Regions from separate parts of the Amycolatopsis solani genome, predicted to be linked through region 1. Evidence: predicted binding sites of a transcription regulator. Region 1 holds the regulator's gene; the other holds the start of a gene.
The links. Region 1 encodes HspR, which represses chaperone genes until heat shock. Its sites were predicted from a motif close to ANNTTGAGTNNNNNNNACTCAANNT; they were not measured.
Positions count from the first base shown of each region.

Region 1 (10,001 bases):
GGAAAGCGACCGCCGACGAGATCTCGGCGGGCGTCTACAACCACCTCTACCTCCGGGACGAGTGGCCCGCGCTGGGCACGGCGCTGGCCGCGGCCGGTGGCGAGTTCCCGGACGCCCGCGCGCTGACCGAGCGGAACCAGTTCCTCTCCCCGATCTACGGCGCGTACCGAGCGATCGGCTGCCACGACTTCCCGTCGCCGTTCACCGGGCCGTCGGACATGGGTGCGCTGGCCGGGCTGGTCCGCGCGGTGGCTCCGCACAGCTGGCGGTACTCCGAGTACTGGGACTTCACGAGCGGCTGCACCGGCTGGCCGATCCCGCCGAAGAACCCGCCGCACCCGCACCCGGTCCACGGTGCCGCGCCGATCCTGGTCGTCGGCGGCGCCCACGACCCGGCGACCCCGCTGTCCTGGGCGCGCGGCCTGGCGGCGAGCATCGACGGCTCGGCCCTGCTCACCCGCGCCGACGACGGCCACACGGGCCTGTTCAACTCGGCCTGCGCCCGCGCGGCCGAGGTGAACTACCTGGTGAGCGGTGTCACACCCGGTCACGGGCACATCTGCCGCTGAACCCGGGAACAAGAACCCGGACCGGCTCGTTGGGCTGGGTACAGAGGTTGAGCGCAGTCGACTCAAGTCCGGCTTGACGAGGCACGCGGAGACCAGACTAAAGTTGCCAGGGACCCGCTCAAGGCGGGGACGAACGTGCAGGTCACATACATAGCAGACTTACTCAGGAGGAAAGCACCATGGCGCGAGCGGTCGGCATCGACCTCGGCACGACCAACTCGGTCGTCGCCGTCCTTGAGGGCGGCGAGCCGACGGTCATCGCCAACTCTGAAGGTTCCCGGACCACCCCCTCGATCGTCGCCTTCGCCAAGAACGGCGAAGTGCTGACCGGTCAGCCGGCGAAGAACCAGGCCGTGACGAACGTCGACCGGACGATCCGGTCCGTGAAGCGGCACATCGGCACCGACTGGAAGACCGAGATCGACGGCAAGAACTACACGTCGCAGGAGATCAGCGCCCGCGTGCTGATGAAGCTCAAGCGCGACGCCGAGGCGTACCTGGGCGAGACCATCACCGACGCGGTGATCACCGTCCCGGCGTACTTCGAGGACGCGCAGCGGCAGGCCACCAAGGAGGCCGGGCAGATCGCCGGCCTGAACGTGCTCCGCATCGTCAACGAGCCGACCGCCGCCGCGCTGGCGTACGGCCTGGACAAGGGCGAGAAGGAACAGACCATCCTGGTCTTCGACCTCGGTGGCGGCACGTTCGACGTCTCGCTGCTGGAGATCGGCGAGGGCGTCGTCGAGGTCCGCGCGACCTCCGGTGACAACCACCTCGGTGGTGACGACTGGGACGAGCGCATCGTCAAGTGGCTGGTCGACAAGTTCAAGGCCACGAACGGCATCGACCTGACCAAGGACAAGATGGCGCTGCAGCGCATCCGCGAGGCGTCGGAGAAGGCGAAGATCGAGCTGTCCAGCTCGAACTCGGCCAGCATCAACCTGCCGTACATCACGGTGGACTCGGACAAGAACCCGCTGTTCCTCGACGAGACGCTGTCGCGCGCCGAGTTCCAGAAGATCACCTCGGACCTGCTCGAGCGCACCCGCAACCCGTTCAACAACGTGATCCGGGACGCGGGCATCGCCGTCGGCGACATCGACCACGTCGTGCTCGTCGGTGGTTCCACCCGCATGCCGGCCGTGTCCGAACTGGTCAAGGAGCTGACCGGCGGCCGCGAGCCGAACAAGGGCGTGAACCCGGACGAGGTCGTCGCGGTCGGCGCGGCGCTGCAGGCCGGTGTCCTGAAGGGCGAGGTCAAGGACGTCCTGCTGCTGGACGTGACCCCGCTGTCGCTGGGCATCGAGACCAAGGGTGGCGTGTTCACCAAGCTCATCGAGCGCAACACCACGATCCCGACCAAGCGCTCGGAGATCTTCTCCACCGCGGATGACAACCAGCCGTCGGTGCAGATCCAGGTGTTCCAGGGTGAGCGCGAGATCGCGGCGCACAACAAGAAGCTCGGCATGTTCGAGCTGACCGGTCTCCCGCCGGCCCCGCGCGGCGTGCCGCAGATCGAGGTCACCTTCGACATCGACGCGAACGGCATCGTGCACGTCCTGGCCAAGGACCTCGGCACGAACAAGGAGCAGTCGATGACGATCACCGGTGGCTCCGCGCTGCCGAAGGACGACATCGAGCGGATGGTCAAGGACGCCGAGGCGCACGCCGAGGAAGACAAGACCCGTCGCGAAGAGGCCGAGACCCGCAACCAGGCCGAGACGCTGGTCTACCAGACCGAGAAGTTCCTCAAGGACAACGACGACAAGCTGCCCGACGACCTCAAGGGCAAGGTCAAGTCCGCGATCGACGAGGCCAACGAAGCCCTGAAGGGCACGGACTCGACGAAGATCCGCGAGGCGATCGAGAAGCTGAACACCGCTTCGCAGGAGCTGGGCACGGCCCTGTACGCCAACGCGAACGCCGACGCGGCGGCCGGTGCGGCCGGCGCTTCGGGTGCGGCCGGCGACGCCGGTGCGGCCGGTGGCCAGGCCAAGGCCGATGACGTGGTGGACGCCGAGATCGTCGAAGAGGACGAGAAGAAGTGACCCATAGCTACGACGAATCCGAGAACCAGGGCCGAGGCCCCGAGGAGCCGGTGGTCGTGCGGGATCGGCGTCGGGTGGACCCCCAGACCGGGCAGGTCCGCCCGCCCGGTCCGGCTCACGCCGCGCCGGAGCCGGACGAGGCGCCCGTGGAACACGCGGGCCCCTCGCTTGGCGAGTCCATTGTGGACGACTCGGTGTCGGTGGTCTCCGACGTGGAGAAGGAGCTGGCCGAGCGCACCGCCGATCTCCAGCGCCTGCAGGCGGAGTACGCCAACTACCGCAAGCGGGTCGAGCGGGATCGGGAGGCGGTCGTCCTCGGCGCGAAGGCGACCGTGGTGAACGACCTGCTGCCGCTGCTCGACGACCTCGAGCGGGCCGAGCAGCACGGCGACCTCACCGGCGCGTTCAAGTCGGTCGGCGACAAGCTGATCAGCGGACTGCAGCGCGCGGGCCTGGAGTCGTTCGGTTCCGAGGGCGAGCCCTTCGACCCGAGCGTGCACGAGGCCGTGCAGCACAACACCTCGCCGGACGTGGCGGGCCCGACGGTCACCGTGGTCATGCGCCGCGGTTACCGCTTCGGGGACCGCGTACTGCGGGCGGCGCTGGTCGGCGTGACCGACCACGAGCCCGGCGCGGCCCCGGTGGACCCGCCCGTCGGTGGCGAGCTGCCACTCGACGGCGGAGTCGATGAACACCAGCAGTAAGCCGTATCCGGGTCAAGTGAGAGGAGGAGACGCCCGATGAGCGCACGGGAATGGATCGGTAAGGACTTCTACCGTGAGTTGGGCGTCTCTTCCGACGCCACCTCGGACGAGATCAAGAAGGCCTACCGGAAGCTGGCCAAGGAGAACCACCCGGACGCGAACGCCGGCAACGCCGAGGCGGAGCAGAAGTTCAAGGCGGTCTCCGAGGCGTACGGCGTGCTCTCCGACGCGAGCAAGCGCAAGGAGTACGACGAAGCGCGGCGGCTGTTCGGCGGCGGGGGCGGGTTCAACTTCCCCGGTGGCGGCGGCACCGGCAGCTTCGACGTCGGCGACATCTTCGGCCAGGCCGGCGCCAACCAGCAGGGTGGTTTCGGCGGGCTCGGCGACATCCTCGGCGGGCTGTTCGGCCGTGGGCGCGCTTCGGCGGGTGCGACGGCGAACCGGCCGCAGCGCGGTGCCGACGTCGAGACGGACGTCCGGATCGACTTCACCGAGGCGGTCAAGGGCGCGACCCTGCCGCTGCGGCTGTCGAGCCCGGCGACCTGTTCGACGTGCGGCGGCAACGGCGCGAAGCCGGGCACGTCGCCGCGGACCTGCCCGACCTGTTCCGGGTCGGGGCTGGTCAGTCGCAGCCAGGGTGCCTTCGCGTTCTCGGAGCCGTGCCGCGACTGCCGCGGCCGCGGGACGATCATCGACGACCCGTGCCCCGAGTGCGGCGGCGAAGGCGTCAGCACGCGGACCCGCACGCTGACCGTCCGGATCCCGCCGGGCGTCGACGACGACCAGCGGATCAGGCTGGCCGGTCAGGGCGAGCCGGGCCGGGGCGGCGCGCAGGCGGGCGACCTGTACGTCCGGGTGCACGTGGCTCCGCACGCGCTGTTCGGGCGCAAGGGGCTGGACCTGACGATCACCGTGCCGGTGGACTTCACCGAGTTGGCCCTCGGCACCACGATCACGGTGCCGACGCTCGAGGGCAAGGTCTCGCTCAAGGTGCCGCCGGGCACGGCGAGCGGACGGGTGCTGCGCGTGCGCGGCAAGGGCATCGCCAAGCGAGACGGTTCGCAAGGTGATCTGCTCGTCACCCTCCAAGCGGCGATTCCCGCCAAACTGGACGACAAGGCGCGCGAAGCACTGCAGGCGTACGCCGAGTCGATGGCCGGGCACGACCCCCGGCCCGAGATCACTGAGCTGCTCGAAGGCAGGTGAGTGGGATGTTCGGCGGGATCCCCCAGGAAGGCGACGAAGAGACCCCGGTGTTCGTCATCTCGGTGGCGGCCCAGCTCGCCGGGATGCACGCGCAGACGTTGCGCACCTACGACCGGCAGGGCCTGGTGTCGCCGGGCCGCACCTCCGGTGGCGGGCGGCGCTACTCGATGCGGGACATCGCGCTGCTGCGCGAGGTCCAGCGCCTGTCGCAGGAGGACGGCGTCAACCTGGCCGGCATCAAGCGCATCATCGAGCTGGAGAACCAGGTCGACGCGCTGCGGGCCCGGATCACCGAGCTGACCGAAGAACTGGCCGCGGCGTACGTCGCGGGCGAACAGGCCGCGGCGGCGGCGCACGCGTCGTACCGCCGGGACCTCGTGCCGCTCAACCAGCAGACGGCGATGGTCGTCTGGCGGCCCAAGCGCCGCTGAACACGTGAACCGAGAAGGCCTCCCCGGGGTGACCGGGGAGGCCTTCTCGCGTCAGAGCTCCAGCCGTGGCCAGGCCGCGAGGTCGGCCAGCAGCCGGCGGTCGTGCGTCGCGACGACCACCGCGGCCGGGGTGCCCAGCAAGGCCTCGGTCAGCTCCTCGACGAGCACCGCCGACAGGTGGTTGGTCGGCTCGTCGAAGACGAGCACGTCCGGCCGTCCGGCCAGCCGCAACGCGAGGTCCAGCCGGCGTTGCTGTCCCTGGGACATCCGCCCGACCGGGGTGCGCAGCGCTTCGGCGTCCAGCAGACCCATCGCCGAAAACGGGACGCCGGCCCGTTCGTAGAGCCGTCGGGCGGTGAGATCTTCCGGCCAGGCCGGGACTTCCTGGCCGATCAACGCCACGCGCGCGCCGGGCAGGTGCCGCACCGAGCCGCGGGTCGGCGTCAGCTCACCGGCGATGGCCGACAGCAGTGTCGACTTGCCGGCGCCGTTCCCGCCGGTGACGAGCAGCCGGTCGCCGTGGTCGAGCGTCAGCGCGACCGGGCCGTCGAGGCGGCCGTCGACGGCGACGTCTTCCACCCGGACCAGGGCCTCGCGGGTGGTGCCGCCGAGATCCGGCCACCGCAACGACAACGGCGGTTCGGGCACGGTGACGCGGTGGGCTTCCAGCGCGGCCCGGTCCCGGTTGAGCGCCTGGACGACGCCGGGCGCGCGGGTCTGCCGCTGGTGCCGTCCGGTGCCCTTGTCCGGGCGCCAGCCGGTGCTGAGCCGGTCGCGGGCCTGCGCGACCGCGGCGGTGAGCTGCCGGTGGGTGTCCTGTTGTTCCTCGTGGTCCCGCACCCACCGCTCACGATCGCGGCGGCGCCCGTCCTGCCAGGCGTCGTAGCCACCGGCGTACCGGCGCGGGCGGCCGTCCTGGCTGGGGTCGAGGTCGAGGAACTCGGTCGCGACGTCGGCCAGCAGTGCCCGGTCGTGGCTGACGAGCGCGACCCCGCCGTCGTGCGCGCGCAGGCGCGCGGTGAGGAACGCCAGCCCGGCGGCGTCGAGGTGGTTGCCGGGCTCGTCGAGCAGCAAGAAGTCGTACCGCGCGCCGAGCAGGCAGGCGAGCCGGACGCGGTAGCGCTGCCCCACCGAGAGCGTGCTGAGCTCACGGCCGCGGTCGGCACAGGCGCCGAGAGCTTCGAGCGCGACGTCGACGCGGCGCTCGGCGTCCCACGCGTCGAGGCGCGTGGCCGCGTCCAGCGCGACGGCGTAGCGATCTTCAGCGCCTTCGGCCGACCGCACGAGGTCTTCGGTCGCCGTGTCGAGGGCGCGCAGGGCGGTGTGGACGTCCCGCAACGCCTCGGTGGTCAGCGTGCCGACGGTTTCACCGGACCGGAACGGCAGCGCCTGCCGGGCGACACCGACGGTGCCGCTCCGGTGGACGACACCATGATCGGGCGTGCGAAGACTGGCGAGGACGTGCAGCAGCGTGGTCTTGCCACGCCCGTTTTCGCCGACGATCGCCAGCCGCGACCGGGCGGAAACGGTGACGCTCACGTCGTGCAGAACCCGGCGTGAACCCAGGGTGACGCCGGCGCTTTCCGCGCGCAGGTGGGCAGGCGAAGGAAAAAGAGGGGAAGACAAAGGGGGCTCCGCGGCTCTGGAGGGAGCCGGGCAGCACGGAAGCGGCCGCCCGGCAAGGACCGGAACGGCGGGCAGAAAGGGGGGTGCACCGCCGTCAGCGGCGGATCCGCAACCTCATGAAGACGGGACAGGAATGCATGATCGCGAGGCTAACCGGCGACGGCGGGGGTGGCCAAGCGATTAACGCGCGGGCGCGGGGTGGTGACGGCCGGGGCTGCGGCGGCCCCACGCGCGCGCGCCGGCGGGCGGCGGCCTTTACTTGAGCACGGGGCGGGGTTGCGGTGGCGGCCGGCCCCTCGCTTGCGAGCGCGGGCTGGCTGCGGCGGTGGCCCCACGCTCGTGAGCGCGGGCGGGCGGCGCGCTTTGCGTGCGCGCGGGGCGGGCTGCGGTAGCGGCCGGCCCCACGCTTCCGAGCGCGGGCGGGCTGCTGCTGCGGCGGGCCGGGCAACCGCGGGCAGCCCCTCCCGGCTGCCCGCGGTTCCGCGCCGCGGGTCAGGTTTTGAAGTTCAGCAGTTGCTTCACCTCGGCCGTCCGCGACTCGATCACGCGGCGGGCGAGGTCGCGGGCCTCGGGGTTCACCCCGCCGCTGGGTCCGTTCTCCGTCTGGGCGAGCTCGACCGCGCCTTGCTGCTGGCCCGTCAGCACGTCCAGGAACTTGCGGGTGAACTCCGGGTCCGGGGCCGACTTCAGCGCGCCCACCAGGTCCGGGGCCGTCATCTTCATGCCGCCGTGGCCGGCGTGGGCGTGCGGGTCACCGGCCATCGTCTCGGGCTCGTTCCAGGCGCGGAGCCAGCCCTTCATCTGGTCGACCTCGGTCCGCTGCGTCACCTCGATCGCCGCCGCGAGTTCCTTCAGGGACGCCGGTACCGCGCGGTTCGCGGCCAGGCGGACGATCTCGATCCCCTGCTCGTTCTGGGGGATCAGCATCTGCAGGAACATCACGTCGGCCGCGTTGTGGGACGGGGCGGCCGGCGTCGCGCTGGTGCCGCATCCGGTCAGCAGCAGCGCGACGACGGCCAGGACCAGTCTCACTGGCGCTGCCAGAGGGCCGGGGTGTTCGGCGGCTCCCAGCCCGCGATCGCCGTGTGCGGCTGGAGGCAGCGGTAGCTCGCGCCGTTGTACGTCACGACGTCACCCGCCTTGTACGCCGTGCCCGCCGACCACGTGCCGGTCGACGGCGGGGTCGTCGTCGGGGGCGGGGTCGTGGTGGGCGGCGGGGTCGTGGTCGGGGGCGGGGTCGTGGTGGGCGGCGGGGTGGTGCCACCGCCGCCGACCTGCAGGTCGACGCAGCTGTAGAACGCGTTGGACGTGTCCGCGATGTTCCAGATCGCCAGCACCTTGATCCGGCCCGAATACCCGGCCAGGTTCACCGTGTGCGACAGCGTCGACGGCGGCTGCTGGTTGTTGCCGTTGAAGACCGCGACCCGCGTGTTGCCGACGTAGTACTCGTAGTTCGTCGTCGAGTGGCGGGCGGTGAACACCCAGTTGAACGTCACCGTGCTGCCGACGGACTTCGCGGGCCACGCCTTCGACTCGTCGTTCAGCTGGGCGAACTGGGGCAGCCCGCCGTTGCAGCTGCGCAGCCCCTTCGGGCCTTCGACGCTCTGGGGTTCGTAGACGATGTTGCCGCAGTTCGAGACCTTCCCCGCCGCGCAGTTGGCCTGGCGGCTGGGTGGGTCGGACACGTAACCGTGCGCGCTCGCGGTGGCGGCGGGGAGGACCACGACCAGCACCGGTGCGAGCAGAGCACCGGCGGCGGCCGCGAAGAGCTTGCGTTTCCAGGTCATTTTCGGCTCCTCGAGGGGGAACAGCTCTGTTCCGGAGGGAGGGCGAACGAGCACATCCGGGGAAGATGTGGTCTAGACCATAAGTCGATTCGGGCACAACGGTCAACGAACTACCGCCGATCGACGACTTCGCTGCTCCGGTCGGCTCAGTGCGAAGGTCGGGCCGATTGCTGCAGGTGTTCGCCGAAGAAAGACGTCACCCGGCGCCACGCGTCTTCCGACGCTTCGTGGTGGTAGGTGAACCCGACGACCTTGAGCAGCAGGTTCAGCGGCGCGGCGACGTCGACCTGGTTGGCGAACCCGTGGCTCGCGCCCGGGTACTCCTTGACGTCGTGGGGGATCTCGCGCTCGGTCAGCGCCGTCTCGAGCTTCGCCGCCGCGCCCCGCAGGCCGAAGTCCTTCTTGCCGAAGCTGGCGACGATCGGGCAGGCGTCGTCGAGCACCGACAGGTTCTTCGGGAGCTGTCCGTAGTACGGCGCCGACGCCTCGAACCCGCGGGCCGCCGCGACGAGGGCGAAGCCGCCGCCCATGCAGAAGCCGGCGATGCCGATCCGGCCCGTGCAGTCCGGGCGGGCGGCGAGGAGTGCGCGGGACGCCTCGATGTCGTCGAAGCTGCGTCCCTGGGTGGCGAACATGTCCGAAAACACCCGGCGCACGCAGCGGCGCATGCCCCCGCGGGCGTACATGTCCGGGCTGAGCGCCAGGAATCCCTCGGCGGCGAAGCGGTCGGTGATGTTCTTCGTGTCCTGGCTCAGCCCGAAAGCGTCGTGGATGAGCACCACGCCGGGGTGTGGTCCCGCGCCGGCGGGTTCCGCCAGGTAGCCGCCGATGGTGCCGTCCGAAACCGGAATCTTCGTCTCCATATCGGCGACGATAGCGCGCTCAATCCAAGGTGAACGGGTCGTACGATATTCGCTCCAGGTCGATCCCCTTCGCGAGCAGCTTCGCGATGGTGGATTGGATCATCGACGGCGAACCGGACACGAGGACGTCGTGGTTCTTCCACGAGCCCCGCTGGGTCACGGCGTGCGCGAGCGTGCCGCGGTCGCCGCCCGCGACCGCGCCTTCTTCGGTGACCGGGGTGACCGTCAGCCACTTGGACGTCGCCGCCGTCCGGCGCAGGTCGTCCAGTGCGTACAGGTCCTCCGGTCTTCGGCCGCCGAAGAACAGGTGCACCGGCGGGTTCCGCTTCCAGTGCGAGAGGTCGTCGAGGATCGCCATCAGCGGCGTGATCCCGGTGCCGCCGCCGATCAGCAGCAGCCGCCGCTTGGTCGTGGTCGGCCGCACGTTGAGCGCGCCCATCGACGGCCCGAGGCGCCAGACGTCGCCCGGCCGCGTGTGGTTGACGATGCTGCCGCTGACCCAGCCGCCGGGCACCGCGCGCACGTGGAACGTGAGCTGGCCGTCGCCGCGGGGCGCGTTCGACGGCGACAGGTACCGCCAGAACCGGGGCCGCTGCGGCACTTCCACGCTGACGTACCCGCCGGCGCGGTACGGCAGGAGCCCTTCGGTGCGCACCTTGACCAGCGCGACGTCGCGGGCGAGCTTCCGGTGTTCCAGCACGGTCGCCGACCACGCCGCCGGTCCGGTTTCCGCCTGCGCCGCCTCGCGCATGGTCTTGGCGATGAGC
Region 1 is NZ_JAWQJT010000001.1:1,453,203-1,463,203, forward strand. It holds gene SD460_RS07345 (alpha/beta fold hydrolase) at 1-569, shown strand, start outside; gene dnaK (molecular chaperone DnaK) at 749-2,617, shown strand; gene grpE (nucleotide exchange factor GrpE) at 2,614-3,321, shown strand; gene dnaJ (molecular chaperone DnaJ) at 3,358-4,527, shown strand; gene SD460_RS07365 (heat shock protein transcriptional repressor HspR) at 4,533-4,958, shown strand; gene SD460_RS07370 (ATP-binding cassette domain-containing protein) at 5,010-6,584, opposite strand; gene SD460_RS07375 (DUF305 domain-containing protein) at 7,077-7,616, opposite strand; gene SD460_RS07380 (lytic polysaccharide monooxygenase) at 7,613-8,371, opposite strand; gene SD460_RS07385 (dienelactone hydrolase family protein) at 8,518-9,234, opposite strand; gene SD460_RS07390 (globin domain-containing protein) at 9,254-10,001, opposite strand, start outside.

Region 2 (10,001 bases), 870 kb from region 1:
GGGGGTTCGAATCCCTCACCCGCCACCCAGTGAAGAGGCTTCGTGAATTCGGCAAACGCCGAGCACGGGGCCTCTTCTGCTATTCCCGAATTGCCTGTTCACGTTTTCGGTGGATCGGCAATCTTCGGTGCGAGCCGGCGTGTGATCCCAAACGACTTCGCCGCCCTCGCGGCTGATCCGGACGAAGACCGCGCCGCAGCAACCCCACGTGCACTCCGCCTCGGCGAGCATCACCTCACGAGGCTCCGCGCCGGGCAGCAGCGGGCTGTCCGGCCCCAGCAGCGCGTCGGGGTCCGCCCACGGGCCCTCGGCGAACACCGGCCCGACCACGTCCCGGTCGTCGACCAGGAGCTTGAGTTCGAGCCGGCTCCAGGCGGAGTCCTCCGGCAGGACCACGGCGGCGCGCAGGCGATTGACCACCTCGCCAGGCTAGGCGGAACGTCCACCGGGCTCCGGTCCGTTTCCCGCCGGTCGCCGGGTGCGAGCCGCGCACGGCGATCCACGCGCCGGCGATCGTGAGGACGACGATGCCGGCGCCGGCGAGGAGGGTGACCTCGTCCGGCTTCAGCAGCGGCTGGCCGCGAAGCGCCTGCCAGACCAGCAGCACCGTCACCGCCGTCCACGCGGCCGCGGCCAGGGCGACCAGGCGTGCCCGGACTCGTTCCGGACGCAAGAACACCACCCGGGCCGACAGCGCGCGCAGCGCGAAGGCGAGCAGGGGCAGCGCCTGCAGGGCGTGCAGGCCCCAGAAGTGCCCGATCCGCAGGTCGCCGCCGGTTGTCGACCAGCCCAGCAGTGGCAAGCCAGGGCCGCCGTCGGGCACGCCGACCGCGTGGCCGCCGACGAGCCGCATTCCCGGATCCGCGGCGCCGGTGCCCACCGCGGCGGAAGGGACGACCATGAAAAACGCGGCGGAAATCCCCAGCAACGACACCAGCACGCCGAGCGAGAGGCCTCGCGACAGGGAAGTGGTCAGCGTGCGCTGCCTCAGCAGCACGACGGCCAGGGCGGCGGTGGCCGTCCAGATGACCACCGACCCCGCTCCCAAGGCCGCGTACACCACGCGATCCACCGGTGTGCTGACGTTGAAGTGGCTCAGCCGCCCCCGTGCGGCTTGCCCGGTGATCCCGCACATCTCGACCACCACGGCCGCGGTCAGCGCGATCGCCGCCCACCGCGTGACCCGCTGGGCTCGCCGGCCGCGCACCAGGGGGACGAGCAACCCGATGGTTCCCAGGTACAGGGCGAAGCTGATGGCGAACTTCAGTGGCTTGGCCCATCGCGGCTGCCCCAGCACCTGGCCGGGATCCAGCGTCAGCGCCACCGTCAGCGCCGCCGCCGTCACCAGCAGGATCGCGGCGGTGGCCACCGTGGGACGATGACCGACGCGCAGCAAGCGGATAATTGAATTAACCATGTTCGGATAATAGAGTTATCCGAACGGCGGGGCAACCGAGGGGAGCACGCGGTGCGGATGGCCGAGCTGAGCAGGCACGCCGGCGTCGGGATACCGATGATCAAGTACTACCTGCGGCAGGGAATGCTGCCCGCCGGCGAACGCACCGGCGCGCCCAACCAGGCCAGCTACTCCGAGGCGCACGTGCGGCGGCTGCGGCTGCTGCGCGCCCTGACCGAAGACGGCGGGCTGACCGCCGCGGCGATCGAGCGGGTTCTGGCCGCCGTGGACAGCTCGCTCCCCCTGGCCAGCACGCTGGGTGTTGCCCAGGACGCCATCCTGCCCGCTCCCGAGCTGCCCGAAACCGATGAACACGCCCACGCTCGCGCCCAGCTGTCGGAGGTCGCGCACCGGCTCGGATGGCACGAGGACCCGGACAACCCCGGCTGGCGATCAGCGGTCCACATCCTGGCCACCTGCCACCGCATGGGCCACGACGCACTGCCCGCGCTGCTGGGTCCCTACGCCGAAGCCATGAACGCCGTCGCCGCCCACGAGGTCGACGCGGTCGCCGACGCCGGCGATCGCGACGGCGCGGTGGAGTCCGCCGTCACCGTCATCGCTCTCGGCTCCGCCCTGCTCAACGCGCTGCGCGTGATGGCGCAGCAGCAGGCCGCCCTCCGGCGGCTCGGCCCCGGCCGGCGCCCCACGGCCGCCGAGGGTGCCGCTCCTGACCCGGCGGACCGGCTCTGACGCGCGAAGATTCCGCGGCGCTGGGATGAACGCCCGCGTGCACCCCGGCCGCACGTGTGTCCTTTTCGGATGATCTCCTGTGCGGCGTCCGCGGAGTGACCCCCAGTTCCTGTGTGGAACTCCATCAGGCCAGCCGTCGACGTTCGTCGGCTATGCCGCGATTGTTCGAATTGTCGAGGAACAATCCACGCCCGCGATTGACCACACGATTCGGCGGGCATTCGTCCGCGCAACGGGTGAAGATTCGTTCCCCCTTTCGCTCGCATTTCGAAATACTCCCGTGAACCGGTAACGACCTCCGTGATCGGCCCGACGACCGCAAGGGGCAGGGGCCAACAAGTGGAGGTGCACATGCCGGTACCCGGGACGCTCGACCGCCCGACGCGGGAGCAGCTCGTGCGGGTCCAGTACGCCGATGCCCAGCTCGTCGCCGACTACGCCGACGCCTACTCCGGGGCGGGGCCGACCGCGCGGTACCACCGTTCCCGGCTCCACGCCGTCGACCGGGTGCTCGCCGGACGGCCCGGTGGCGCCTTGCTCGACGTCGGGTGCGGGCCGGGGATGATGGTCCGGCACCTGCTCGACGGGCGGCCGGGGGAATTCGCCGTCACCGGATGCGATCGGTCCGCCGCGATGGTCGACGCAGCGCGGCAACGGGCCGGAAAAGAGGCGGAGTTCTCCGTCGGGAACATCGAAGAAATGCCGTTCGCCGACGACGCTTTCGACATCGTGCTCGCGATGGGCGTGCTCGAATACGTGGACATCGCGCCCGCCCTGCACGAAATCGCGAGAGTGGTCCGGCCCGGCGGGCTCGCGGTCGTCACCATGCTCAACCCGCGCAGTCCCTACCGGCTCGTGGAATGGGGGCTGTACTGGCCCGCGCGCCGCGTGCTCGGTGGTCTCGAAGAGGCCTTCCACGTCCCGCGGCGCCACGGGGCGCGCCGCACCGGGATCCGGGCCTGCGCGCCGGGGCGGCTGCGCCACGAGCTGTGGCGGGCCGGGCTGCAGCCCCAGGACACGCTCTTCTACGACGTCACCGCGCTGGTGCCGCCGTTCGACCGGCTCGTCCGCGGCCGGTCCGACCGTCCGGAGAGGACGGTCGGGCGCGGTGCGCGGGGCCGGCTCGGCACCGGGTACCTGATCGCCGCCCGGCGGGTCTGAACGCACGCGAACGGCCGGTTTCCCCTGGGGGAAGGGGGAAACCGGCCGTTCGTCAGGTGGCGGCGCTCGGGGTTACGCCGCCTGGGGAACCGGCGTGGACGCCGGGGTCAGTGCGAGGTCGAGGACCTCGCGGACGTTCGCCACCGCGTGGACGTCCAGCTGGGACAGCACTTCGGCCGGGACGTCGTCGAGGTCCGGCTCGTTGCGCTGCGGGATGATCACCGTCTTCATCCCCGCCCGGTGCGCGGCCAGCAGCTTCTGCTTGACGCCGCCGATCGGGAGCACCCGGCCGGTCAGCGACACCTCACCGGTCATCGCCACGTCGGCGCGGACCACGCGGCCCGAGAGCAGCGACGCCAGCGCCGTCGTCATCGTGACGCCCGCCGACGGCCCGTCCTTCGGGACCGCGCCCGCCGGGACGTGGACGTGGATGCCGCGCTTGCGCAGGTCGCCCACCGGCAGCTCCAGCTCCGCGCCGTGCGAACGCAGGTAGGAGAGCGCGATCTGCGCCGACTCCTTCATCACGTCGCCGAGCTGGCCGGTCAGCTGCAGCCCGGACGCGCCGGACTCCTCGTCGGCCAGCGACGCCTCGATGTAGAGGACGTCACCGCCGGCGCCGGTCACCGCCAGGCCGGTCGCCACGCCCGGCGTCGCCGTGCGCTGGGTTGACGCCGGGAGCGACGACTCCGGGATGTGCCGCGGCCGCCCGAGGTAGGTCTCCAGGTCCGAGGCGTCGACGGACAGCGGCAGCGAAACCTCGTCCAGCGCCACCTTGGTCGTGATCTTCCGCAGCACCTTCGCGATGGTCCGGTTCGCGGCGCGCACGCCCGCCTCGCGGGTGTACTCGGCGGCGATCCGGCTGAACGCCGCGTCCGTCAAAACCACGTCCGAAGTGCCCAGCCCGGCGCGCTCCAGCTCGCGGGGGAGCAGGTGGTCGCGGGCGATGGTGACCTTCTCGTGCTCGGTGTAGCCGTCCAGCGTGACGAGCTCCATGCGGTCCAGCAGCGGGCCGGGGATGGTCTCGAGCGCGTTGGCCGTCGCCAGGAACACGACGTCGGACAGGTCCAGCTCGACCTCGAGGTAGTGGTCGCGGAACGTGTGGTTCTGCTCCGGGTCCAGCACTTCGAGCAGGGCGGCCGTCGGGTCGCCGCGGTAGTCGGCGCCGACCTTGTCGATCTCGTCGAGCAGCACGACCGGGTTCATCGAACCGGCTTCCTTGATGGCGCGGACGATCCGGCCGGGCAGCGCGCCGACGTAGGTGCGGCGGTGACCGCGGATCTCCGCCTCGTCGCGGATGCCGCCGAGGGCGACCCGGACGAACTTGCGGCCCATCGCCTTCGCGACGGATTCACCCAGCGACGTCTTGCCGACCCCGGGAGGGCCCGCGAGGGCGAGCACCGCGCCGGACCGGCGTCCGCCGACCGGGCCGAGACCCGATTCCGCACGGCGCTTCCGGACGGCCAAGTACTCGATGATGCGTTCCTTGACGTCGTCGAGACCGGCGTGGTCGGCGTCGAGCACCGCCCGGGCGGCCGCGATGTCGTAGACGTCCTCGGTGCGCTCGTTCCAGGGCAGCTCCAGGACGGTGTCAAGCCAGGTGCGGATCCAGCCGCCCTCGGGGGACTGCTCGGACGTGCGGTCCAGCTTGTCCACTTCGGCCAGCGCGGCCTTCTTGACGGCGTCGGGCAGCTCGGCGCCTTCGACGCGGGCGCGGTAGTCCGTCTCGTCGGCGGTGCCGTCGAGCTCGCCGAGCTCCTTGCGGATGGCTTCGAGCTGGCGGCGCAGCAGGAATTCCTTCTGCTGCTTCTCCATGCCCTCGGAGACGTCCTTGCGGATCGTTTCGGTGACCTCGAGCTCGGCCAGGTGCTCCTTGCTCCACTCGAGCGCCTTCTCCAGGCGTGCGCTGACGTCGAGCGTGGTCAGCAGCTCGACCTTCTGGTCGGTGTCGAGGTACGGCGCGTTGCCGGACAGGTCGGCGATCGCGGACGCGTCTTCGACCTGCTGGACGGCGTCGATCAGCTGCCAGCCGCCGCGCTGCTGGAGGATCGAGATGACGACGGCCTTGTACTCGGCCGCGAGCGGCGCGGTCCGGTCGTTCGTGGTTTCGGGGGCGTCCTCGGCGTGCACCCAGCGGGCGGCGCCGGGACCGTCGGCCATCCGCCCGACGCGCGCGCGGGACGTGCCGCGCAGCAGCACGGCGGCCTTGCCGCCGGGCACGCGGCCGATGCGCTCGACCGTGGCGACGGTGCCGAACTCGGCGTACTCGCCGTGGACGCGGGGGACGATGAGGACCTCGGCCTTGGTGGCGCCGGTCGACCGGATGCCGGGGAAGGACGCCTGGCTGGGCGTGCCGGCCTGGGCGGACTCCACCGCGGCCCGCGTCTCGGTGTCGCTCAGGTCGAGCGGGACCACCATGCCCGGCAGCACGACGTCGTCATCGAGCGGGAGCACGGGCAGGAGGCGGGTGTCGGACATGTGCACTCCTCGGTTAGTTGAGTCTGCCTTGCTCAACTCTCCGATGGGTGTGTTTGTTTCCGATGGAGCGTTCGCCCACAGCGATCAGTGAAACCGCAGGTCAGGAGCTTGGCCGCGCCGCGATCCCGCACCAGGCGTACGGGCGGGCCTCCGCCTCCAGCGCGTTCAGCTTCCGGTCGGGCCGCCAGTCCGGCAGGTGCACGATGCCCGGTTCGAGCAGCGGCCAGTCACCGAACAGCGGCTCGATCTCGTCGCGGTCGCGCAGCCAGACCGGGTTGCTCGTCTTGCGGTACTGCTCGACGAACCAGCGCAGCCCTTCAAGCGTCTCGCCGCTGCCGTCGCCCTCGCTCATCTGCGAGATGGCCAGCCAGCTGCCGGGCGCGAGCTTCTCGCGGTACGCCTCGAGGATGCCCTCGGGGTCGTCGTCCGGGCCGACGAAGTGCAGGACCGCCATCATCATCAGGCAGACCGGCTGCGAAAAGTCGATGAGCCGCTTCGTCTCCTCCGCGCGCAGGACCGCCTTCGCGTCCCGCATGTCCGCCTGGACGATGCCGGCCCAGTCGGTCGCCGCGCCCTCCTCGAGGATCAGCGTCGCGTGCGCCACGGCGACCGGCTCGTAGTCGACGTAGACGACCTTGGCGTCGTGCTCGTCGGGCAGCTCGGCCTCGACGACCTCGTGCACGTTCCCGGCCGTCGGGACGCCGGAGCCGAGGTCGATGAACTGCCGGATCCCCGCCCGCAGGGCCGCCCGCACCGCGCGGTTCATGAACTCGCGGTTCTGCTTGGAGCCGGGCCGCACCAGCGGCCACTGCTGCTCCATGCGCCTGCCGAACTCGCGGTCCACGGCCCAGTTCTGGGTGCCACCCAGGTACCAGTCGTAGATCCGGGCCGCGGACGGCTTCTCGGTGTCGACGCCCTCGGGCGCTCTCGGCGCGGAATCCCGCTGGTCGCTCACTCCCGGCTCCCCTCGCTCTTGGGGAGCCAGCCTATAAGGACACCGCGCCGCCGGTAATCCTCCGTTTGTTCACCGCACGGTGTTCACCGCACGGCGGGGCGGCGCTGCCAGTACGTCCACAACGGGCGGTACCCCTGCGCGTACCAGAACGGCGTCGAGAGCGGGTTCGCCGCCGCGTGGTGCAGCAGGACGACGTCGGCGCCCTCCTCGTCGAGGACGTGGTGGGCGTGGGTGGCCAGCGCGGTGCCGACGCCGGACGAGCGCGCCTCCTTCGCGACGGCCAGCGACGACAGGTAGCCGACGCGGGACGCCTTGACGCGGTCGCTGATCCAGCCGGTCTCGCCCGGGTGCTGGACGTTCACCATGCCGAGCGGGCGGCCGTACAGCTCGGCGATCCACACCGCGGGCTCCGGCCGGTTCAGCTTCTCGGCCAGGTCCTTGGTGAGGATGTCCTCGACGCCCTCGCGCCAGTTCACGGTGCCGTACTGGGCGTCGTAGGAGTGCAGCTCCATCCCGAGCGCGACGGCGGTCTCGAGGTCGCCGGGCTCGCCGCGGCGGATCTTGACGCCGGGGGTGCCGAGCGGCGTCGCCGGGACCATCCGCTCGGACGGGCGGACCGCGACCACCCGCAGCGGGGCGAACCCGTGGTGCAGCAGTTCGCGCGCGCCGGCGCCGTCACGACTGGCACGCGGGACGACCGCGGCGGTCTCGGTGTCGCCACGCTCGGCGACCGCGCGCAGATGTTCATCCCATCGAGTGAGGAGGGCGTCCAGGACCTCCGCCGGCCGCGGCCCGGCGAGCTGGAGGTCGAGCCGGTGTTCGGTCAGCGCGCGCCAGGGCGCGTTCGGCGCGCCCTGGTCGACCTGGATGCGCGAGGCGAGGCCGGACGCGGCCGAGCCGCCGGTCGCGACCTCCAGTACCACGGCGTTTTCGGCTGCCTCGAACGGAGAAGAACCGGGGAGCAGGGGATCCACCGCCGCGAGCCGTGCCGCGTGTTCGGTGGCGATCGCATCGCTGTGCATGGGCACATTGAAGCGCGACCGCGGCTCGCGTGTGTAGGGAGTCACTCGAGCGCCGAGCCTCTCTTGTTTCACCCCTTGGTCCACGCAGGTCAGCGGGTTCGGGGCATTGTTAACCCTGGGGTGATCTCCTACTGTCTCGAAAGGGACACGGGTACGCCCTACGGGGTACGGTATGGCCCTTGTCCACACCCGAAGTCACGGATCAGCACCGGTGGACAAGCCGGGAGGGAAGGTCGGATGCCGGACACCAACGCCCACGGCGACGCCGTCGCGCAGGCGCAGCCCGGGCCGGGAGCCGCTTCCGGGACACCACCGCAACCCGCCGCCTCCGCCGAAGCCCGGACGGACGAACGCCGGTTCCGCGTCTACACCTTCGCCGTGCTGAGCCTCGGGCTCGTCGCCGCGTTCGCCGTCGGCTCGTGGCAACCGTTCCACTGGGACAGCGAGCTGCTGTGGATCGGGCCGGTGCTCGCCGTCGCGTTCCTGCTCGCCGAGCAGCTCGGCATCAACGTCGACGTCCGCAGCGGCATCTCGTGGACCATCTCGTTCACCGAGATCCCGCTCGTCATCGGGTTCTTCGTCGCGCCGTTCGAAGTCGTGCTGGCCGCGCACCTGGTCGCCGGCATCGGCACACTGCTCGCGCGCAAGGTCTCCGGCCGCGTCCTCTACAACGCGGGCGCGTTCCTGCTCGAGATCACCGGCGCGTTCGCCGTCGCCGGGCTGGTCAAGTACGCCGTCGGCGCCGGCACCGGTGACAAGTTCCCGTGGGTCGCCGCGCTGGCGGGCACCCTGACCGCGCCGCTGGTGAGCACGCTGCTCGCGCTGGCCGCCGTCCGCGTGCTGCGGCGCCGGATGCGGGTCAGCACCGCCGTCCGGCTCACCGCGCGGATCCTGGTCGTCGGGTTCGTCAACGCCTCCGTCGGCCTGTCGGGCTACCTCGTCATTTCGAACACGCCCAAGGCGTGGCCGCTGGTGCTCGCCGTCTTCCTCGGCCTGACCGCGTTGTACTGGGCCTATTCGGACCTGCTGCGCGAGCAGCGGGACATGGAAGCGCTCTCCGACGTCAGCCTGATGGTCGCCCGGTCCGGGCAGCTGGCGGCGGCCCGCCCGGCCGGTCGCGCCGACGAGCTCGTCGGCGGCGTCGACGTCCGGGAGTGGGCGACGATCGCCGAGCGCATCAAGGACCAGCTCGCCGCGGGCCGCGTCGTGCTCCGGCTGCGGCTCGAGGCGAAGGACCCGCTGCGGGTCGTCGTCGCGGGCGACGACCTGCCGCCCGCCGACCCCGCCGCCGACGACCCGCTGCTGCGGCTGCCCGGCGCGCACGTCCGCCACTTCCGGATCACCGAGGCCAACCCCGACGTCCGCGCGGCGCTGCTCGACCGCGGCGCGCAGGAGGCGCTCGTCGTCCCGCTGCGCAGCGCGAACCAGCTGCTCGGCGTGGTCGAGGCGCACGACCGGCTGTCCCGCTGGCGCGGGTTCGGCAAGTACGACGTCCAGCTGCTCGGCACGATGGCCAGCCACCTCGCGACGTCGCTGGACAACCGGCGGCTGCTGGCGACGCTGCGCCACGACGCCTACCACGACCCGCTCACCGGGCACCTCAACCGGCTGGGCTTCCGGCAGGTGGCGAAGGAACCGCTGCGCGACTTCGGCAACGCCGTGGTGCTGCGCATCGACCTCGACGTCTTCTCCACGGTCAGCGACGCGCTGGGCTACGCGTGGGCCGACCGGATGGTGATCGCCGCCGCCCGGCGCATCCGCGACGCGCTCGGGCCCGACGTCCCGCTGGCCCGGCTGGAAGGCGCGTCCTTCGCGGCCCTGCTCGCCGGCTGCCCGCCGGAGGACGCCCACGACGCGGCGGAACGGCTGCGCGAAGGGCTTTCCGCGCCGTACCCGGTCGACCGGCTCTCGGTCGAGGCGAACGCGATGATCGGCTACGCGACGACGACCCCCGAGGAGTCGGGCGACGTCGTCGACATCGAAGGCCTGCTGCAGCGCGCCGACGTCGCCGTCCGCGCCACCAAGGGGGGGCGAAGAGGTCCGCGGCTACGTGCCGAGCATGGGCCAGATCTTCCTGCGCCGCTTCCAGATGGTCACGCAGTTCCGGCAGTCCCTCGAGGACGGCCAGGTCAGCGTCCACTACCAGCCGAAGATCACGCTGCCGAACCGGCAGGTCGCCGGCGTCGAGGCGCTGGTCCGCTGGGTGCACCCGGAGTTCGGCAGGCTCGGCCCGGACGAG
Region 2 is NZ_JAWQJT010000001.1:588,112-598,112, reverse strand. It holds tRNA gene SD460_RS03020 (tRNA-Tyr) at 1-25, shown strand, start outside; gene SD460_RS03015 (hypothetical protein) at 236-1,369, opposite strand; gene SD460_RS03010 (MerR family transcriptional regulator) at 1,475-2,149, shown strand; gene SD460_RS03005 (class I SAM-dependent methyltransferase) at 2,501-3,310, shown strand; gene lon (endopeptidase La) at 3,383-5,785, opposite strand; gene SD460_RS02995 (SAM-dependent methyltransferase) at 5,886-6,740, opposite strand; gene SD460_RS02990 (GNAT family N-acetyltransferase) at 6,824-7,762, opposite strand; partial or broken gene SD460_RS02985 (putative bifunctional diguanylate cyclase/phosphodiesterase) at 8,000-10,001, shown strand, end outside.
Region 2: lon (endopeptidase La) is a predicted target of HspR. The motif match lies at 5,800-5,824, and genes of this name have one in related genera.